Regions from separate parts of the Thioalkalivibrio thiocyanodenitrificans ARhD 1 genome, predicted to be linked through region 2. Evidence: predicted binding sites of a transcription regulator. Region 2 holds the regulator's gene; the other holds the start of a gene.
What was found. The regulator sigma-54, encoded in region 2, starts transcription at its own class of promoters, with help from an activator protein. The targets are predictions, from matches to a motif close to TGGCANGNTNCNTGCTT.
Positions count from the first base shown of each region.

Region 1: THITHI_RS0111150 (DUF4168 domain-containing protein) is a predicted target of sigma-54. The motif match lies at 1,559-1,575, and genes of this name have one in related genera.

Region 1 is NZ_KB900536.1:2,346,213-2,349,527, reverse strand. It holds gene THITHI_RS0111155 (SDR family oxidoreductase) at 67-948, shown strand; gene THITHI_RS0111150 (DUF4168 domain-containing protein) at 1,085-1,513, opposite strand; gene THITHI_RS0111145 (sigma-54-dependent transcriptional regulator) at 1,701-3,068, opposite strand; gene THITHI_RS0111140 (sensor histidine kinase) at 3,061-3,315, opposite strand, start outside.
Region 2 is NZ_KB900536.1:1,566,275-1,569,589, reverse strand. It holds gene THITHI_RS0107340 (PTS sugar transporter subunit IIA) at 1-453, opposite strand, end outside; gene hpf (ribosome hibernation-promoting factor, HPF/YfiA family) at 463-786, opposite strand; gene THITHI_RS0107330 (RNA polymerase factor sigma-54) at 832-2,328, opposite strand; gene lptB (LPS export ABC transporter ATP-binding protein) at 2,511-3,236, opposite strand; gene lptA (lipopolysaccharide transport periplasmic protein LptA) at 3,233-3,315, opposite strand, start outside.

The DNA.
Region 1 (3,315 bases), 780 kb from region 2:
TCCTTACACCTTTCTCCTACCGCCTCACGCCTACCGCCTAACGCCTCACGCGATGGAGCCAATGCTGTGAAACCTGTAGTGATCATCGGTTGCGGTGATGTGGGGCGCCGGGCGGCAGACCTCCTGCTCGCGCGGCATCGGCCGGTCCTGGCCGTGGTGCGCCGTTCAGAGCGGGCCCGGCAACTGGAACGGGCCGGAATCCGGGTTCACCGTGCCGACCTGGACGCGCCCGACCAGGTCGCCACCCTGCCACTGGAGGATGTGCCGGTCATTTACCTGGCGCAACCACCCCAGCCGGGTGTCGACGACCCGCGCATGGGACATTTTCTGGCCGCCTGCGCCGCGCATCCGCCCCGACGTATCGTCTACGCAAGCACCACGGGCGTATACGGCGACCAGCGGGGCGCCGAGGTGACCGAATCGACCCCCACCGGCCCCCAGACCGACCGGGCACGCCGCCGGATGGACGCGGAGAATCAACTGCGGGACTTCATGGCCGCCCACGGCACGGAGGTGGTGATCCTGCGCGTGCCCGGCATCTACGGCCCCGGCCGCCTGCCCCTGGAACGGATCCGCGCAGGGACCCCCGTCATCTGCCCCGACGAGGCGCCCCCGGGCAACCGGATCCATGCCGACGACCTTGCGGCGCTGTGCGTGGCCGCCCTGGACCGGGGCAAGGCGGGCGATATCTTCAACGTGGGCGACGGGGAGCACGCCTCCATGACCGAGTTCATCTATGCCGTCGCGGACCTGGCGGACCTGCCCCGCCCGCCCTGCGTCCCCCTCGCCGAGGCGGACAAACACATCTCGCCCGCCATGATGTCCTTCATCCGCGAATCCAGAATTATCAAGGCGGAAAAAGGCCTGGAGGCACTGGGGGTGCAACTGCGCCACCCGGATATCGAATCCGGCATCCGGGACGCCTTGGAGGCTGCGTCGCGGGAGTAAAGAGCGCGCAACGCAGAGGACGCAAGAAATCCGCGGCCTCGGGCTCTTGACGCTCCTTGCCACCTGAGACTTGCCACTAGCCACTGCCCACAAAAAAGCCCCGCCCCTCAACGAGGGCGGGGCTTTTTTGTGGGGCCTACATGCGCTCTTCGGCCATCCGCTGAACCTGCTGCATCATGGCTGGGTCGGACTGCAGCGCCATAGCCACCTGATTGTATTCCTCGACGTTCAGACCGTTCTCTTCCACGGCGCTGATCATCTCTTCCTGGGCCTCCTGCTGCATGGCCTGGGCCTCGGTCTCGTCGCTCACGCCCTGCAGGCGCTCGGCAAAGTCCTCGCGGATGTGCTGCACGGCCACGAACGCGTCCACAAACGCGTCCAGGGTCTGAGGATCGATCTGAGCACCGGGCTGCTGCTGATCCATGCCGCCACCCGGAGGCTGGCCCTGCGGGGGCGCGCCTTCCTGGCCGGCAGGGGGCTGGCCCTGGGCAATGGCCGCCCCGGACAACCCGAACAGGGCGGCCAGGACGATGGCAAGGGGCAGTTTACGGAAATTGCGGGTCATATAATGAATCCTCCGGTCTCTACAGTGAAAGTTCACCCTTGGGACATACAAACACCGTGCCAACCGTACAGGTGAACCCTGGAGGCAGCCAATCCATTCAATTCATTGGGAAATTTCAGGAGTCGCCCGCGGGTGACGGAACGAAAAGGGCCGTGCCAGAATGGCACATGGGCCGGCGTGACCCGTGTCAGTCCTCCCCAAGGCGACGATACAGGGTGCGCCGGCCGATCCCCAGGAGCTTTGCGGCCTGGCGCTTGTTTCCCTCCACGCGCTCCAGCACGTGGCGGATATAACGATCCTCCACCTGTGCCAGCGTCGGCAGTGCCTCCTGATCGCGCCAGAGGCTCGCCGCACCGGCGGCGGACACGGGACCCGCGAGCACGCGTTCCGGGAGATCGGCCTCCCCGATTTCATGGTCGCGGCTGAAGGTCACCGCCCGCTCCAGCACGCTGGACAGCTCGCGCACATTGCCGGGATAGTCGTAGCGGCGCAGGCGGCGCAGGGCCTCCGGGGTGACCCCGCGGATGTCCCGGTCCATGGCGGCGGCAGCCCGCTTGAGAAACGCGAGCGCCAGGCGTTCCACATCCTCGCCGCGCTCCCGCAGGGGCGGCACGGTGATGTGGAACGTTTCCAGACGGTAGAAGAGGTCCTCGCGAAAGCTGCCATCCCGGATCATGGGCGCCAGATCCCGGTTGGTGGCCGCCAGAATCCGCACGTCCGCGTTCTCCTCCCGGTTGCTGCCCACCGGGCGCACGCGCCCGTCCTGAAGCAGACGCAGCAGCTTGGCCTGCATGGCGGGCGGCATTTCGCCGATCTCGTCCAGCAGCAGGCTGCCGCCATGCGCCTCGGCGAACAGGCCCTTTCGCGCACCCGTGGCACCGCTGAAGGCGCCCGCCGCATGACCGAACAGTTCCGATTCCAGCAGTTCGGTGGGAATGCCGGCACAGTTGATGGCCACGAACGGGCGCCCGGCCCGCTCGCTCTCCGCGTGCAGCGCCCGGGCCACCAGTTCCTTGCCGGTACCGGACTCCCCGGTAATGAGCACCGGCCCGGGGGCGCGGGCGATGCGGCGTATGGCCTCGAACAGGGCCAGCATGGGCGGGCTTGAGCCGATCAGCCCGTGAAAATCCGTGCGCTTGAGCAATGCCCGGTAGCGGGCCACCTCCGCCTGCAGGCTGCGGTTGCGCAGCACCCGCTCCACCGCCAGGACCAGGTGGTCCAGATCCACCGGTTTGGTGAGAAAATCGTCGGCCCCCTGGCGCAGGGCCTGCACTGCCTGGGGGATGGTGCCGAAGGCCGTGATGATGATGAACCCGGGCGCGGCGGCCATGCGCCGGCAATGGGCCAGCAGGTCCATGCCGCCGGCGCCCGGCAGACGCAGATCGCTCAGCACCAGGTCAAAGCGTCGCGCATCAAGCTGCGCGATGGCCGCCTCGGCATCGGCCACGGCGCTCACGGCATGGCCCGCGTCGCTGAGTTCGTCGTGCAGCAGGGCCCGATGGCCGGTATCGTCCTCGACCACCAGAATATCGGCGCGGGTCACCACTTCATTCATGGCGGGCCGCCCGCGGCAGATCCAGGGTGAAGCGGGCGCCGCCCAGGGGACTGTCGTCCACCCGCAGTTCGCCGCCATGATCCTTGACCGCCGCATGGGCCACCGACAGGCCCAACCCGGTGCCGTCACCCACCGACTTGGTGGTGAAGAACGGCTCGAACAACCGGTCCCGGATGGCGGGATCAATGCCCGGGCCGTCGTCCTCCACCACCAGGCGCAGCCGATCATGCGCCAGCGCCCAGCTAAT
Region 2 (3,315 bases):
GCCCTTCCAGCGACTCACCTGGGAGAGCAGGGCATCGCTGTCCTCGGCGTCGCGCAGGTGGGCGAGGGTCGTCGAGTCGGCGAACATGTGTGCCAGCGTGGCAAGGATCTGCAGATGCTCATCGGTGGACTCCCGGGGCACCAGCAGGGCGAACAGAATGTCCACCGGCTCCTTGTCCGGGGCGTCGTAGTCCACGCCCCGGTCAAGTTTGAGCATGGCGGCGACCGCGTTGTCGATGCCCGAGACGCGGCCGTGGGGGATCGCCACGCCGCGGCCGAGTCCGGTGCTGCCGAGACGTTCACGGGACAGGAGGCTGTCGAAAATCTCCCCGACGGCGAGTTCCGGACTGCTGGATGCCAGCAGTTCACTCAGCATCTCGATCGCCCGCTTCTTGCTGCTGACCTCGTTGCTGCATACGACCCGGTCGGGGGCCAACAGATCACTGATGTTCATGGATGGACCTTATTCCCCGTGGTTGCGGTGTGATCCTTCCGCGCGGTGATGATCCTTCAGTTTCTCCTTGTGCTTGACCACCTGGCGATCCAGCTTGTCCACGAGTGCGTCGATGGCTGCGTACATGTCCTGATGCGTGGCGTCGGCAAACAGGTTGTTTCCGGTTACCAGCATGGTGGCCTCGGCCTTGTGCTGAAGCTTCTCCACCGTGAGGATCACGTGCACATCGATGACATTGTCGAAGTGACGCTCCAGGCGCTCGAATTTCTCGTGAACATAATCGCGCAGTGCCTGGGTAAGGTCTACATGATGTCCGGTCAGGTCGATCTGCATAGGGGGCTCCTTGGATAGTTTCTATGTAGAGAGGGTGGATTTGGGTCAAACGAGGCGCTTGCGCTCGTTGGACGGCGGGATGGCCATGCCTTCCCGGTACTTGGCAACTGTCCGGCGGGCCACGTGAATGCCGCGTTCCACCAGTATTGCGGCAATCTTGCTGTCGCTCATGGGTTTGCCGCAAGGCTCCTCGGAGATCAGCTTCCGGATCATGGCGCGGATCGCGGTCGCGGAGCATTCACCGCCGTCCGCGGTACCCACATGGCTGGAGAAGAAGTACTTGAACTCGAAGATTCCCCGGGGGGTGTGCATGTACTTCTGCGTGGTGACCCGGGAGATGGTGGATTCGTGCATGTCCAGCTGTTCGGCGATATCGCGAAGCACCAGCGGCTTCATGGCCTCCTCGCCATGCTCGAGGAAGCCGCGCTGCTGTTCGACGATGGCGCTGGCTACCCGCAGCAGCGTCTCGTTGCGGCTCTGGAGGCTCTTGATGAACCAGCGCGCCTCCTGGAGATGGTTGCGCATGTAGACGTTGTCCTGGCTGGAATCCGCGCGGCGCACGAAACTTGCGTACAGCGGGTTGACCCTCAGACGTGGGGCGATATCCGGATTGAGCTCCACCTGCCATCGCCCTTCGTGCCTGCGCACGAACACGTCGGGGATCACGTACTGGGGTGTGTCGTTGCTGATCAGTGTGCCGGGCCGGGGGTTGAGGCCCCGGATCAGGCTGATGATCTGTTGCAGTTCGTGCTCGCCGACGTGCAGGGCCCGGGTGAGCTGACGGTAATCCCGGGAACCCAGACTTTCCAGGTGGTCGCGAACCAGCAGCTTCGCCTCGTTGAGCCAGCGGGTGTCCGCGGGCAGTTGCCGGAGCTGGATCAGCAGGCACTCCGACAGGTCACGCGCGCCGCTGCCCACCGGATCCAGTTGCTGCACCAGGTGCAGGACCGCCTCGATCTCCTCCACGGGCAGATCCATCTCCATGTCGCCGGACAGGCTCGCCTGGATGGACTCCATGGGCTCGGTCAGGTAGCCGTCTTCGCTGATCGCATCCACCAGTGCCATGGCGATGGCGCGGTCCTCCTCGCTCATGTGCATCAGGTTGAGCTGCCACATGAGGTGCTCGCGAAGCGACTCGCCCGCGCCGCTCTGGTTCTCGAACAGGTCGCGACCCTCGTACTCGGGCCGATTACCGGACGCGCCGAGGGGCGCGACGTCGTAGATGTCCTCCCAGTTGCTGTCCACCGGCAGGTCTTCGGGGATGTCCTCGCCGGCACCACGCTCATCAGGGCCGGGGAGGCCTTCCAACTCCGGCGCCGCCTCGCCATTGGGGGCGCTGTCCGATGCACCGGAGGTGTGGTCGGGCTCGGTGCTTTCGGCTTCGCCCTCCACGCTTTCCAGCATGGGGTTGGTCTCCAGGGTTTCCTGGATCTGGGCCTGGAGTTCCAGCGTGGAGAGCTGCAGCAGGCGAATAGCCTGTTGCAGCTGGGGCGTCATGGTCAGGCTCTGGCCTAGACGCAGCTGGACGGAAGGTTTGAGCATCGCTTGTCAGGCAGTATCTGCCCGGGCGCATGTGGGCAGGGTGTGTTGCTCCGGACGGGCTCCGGTGCGCGGTCGTTTGCTGGTTGTCAGCGGCATGCATGCGTTCATGAGCCCATTATAGGGTAGCGCAGGCAGAAATTGGCATGTACTTCGCATCCTCATACCCGGAAATAAACCGAGTTTCACAGTCTGAAATGTTCTCCCAGGTAGGTTTTCCGCACCTGCTCGTTGGCGAGCAGGGCCTCGGGCGGCCCCTCGGCGAAGATCCTTCCTTCGTTCATGATGTAGGCCCGGTCACAGATGCCCAGGATTTCACGTACATTGTGATCGGTGATGAGAACGCCAATGCCCCGGTCCTTGAGATGGGTGATGATGCGCTGAATCTCCACGACCGACAGCGGGTCCACGCCGGCGAAGGGCTCGTCCAGCAGGATGAATGCCGGTTCCGTGGCGAGTGCCCGGGCGATCTCCACCCGGCGCCGTTCGCCGCCGGAGAGACTGACGCCGAGACTCTCCCGGATGTGGGCGATCTGGAGTTCCTCCAGCAGTGCTTCCAGGTGTTCGCCGCGCTGCTCGGCGTCCAGGTCACGCCGTGTCTCGAGCACCGCGAGGATGTTGTCGGCGGCGGAGAGCTTGCGGAACACGGAGGCTTCCTGGGGCAGGTAGCCGATGCCCATTCGCGCACGCGCATGCATGGGGAAAGGGGTGAGATCCCGGTCGTTGAGCACAATCCGGCCGGCATCGCTGGGCACCAGCCCGACGATCATGTAAAAGCAGGTGGTCTTGCCGGCACCATTCGGCCCAAGCAGTCCGACCACTTCACCGCTGTCCACGTGCAGCGATACGCCGGCGACCGGGGTGCGCCGGCGGTAACGCTTGACCAGGTCCCAGGCCGCCAACTGGCTCATTGAGCTTCCCGTGGAGTGATGATGACCTCCACCCGGCCTGCGTCACCCGCGGCGGCATCCAGGGTCTCCCGGTCAAGAT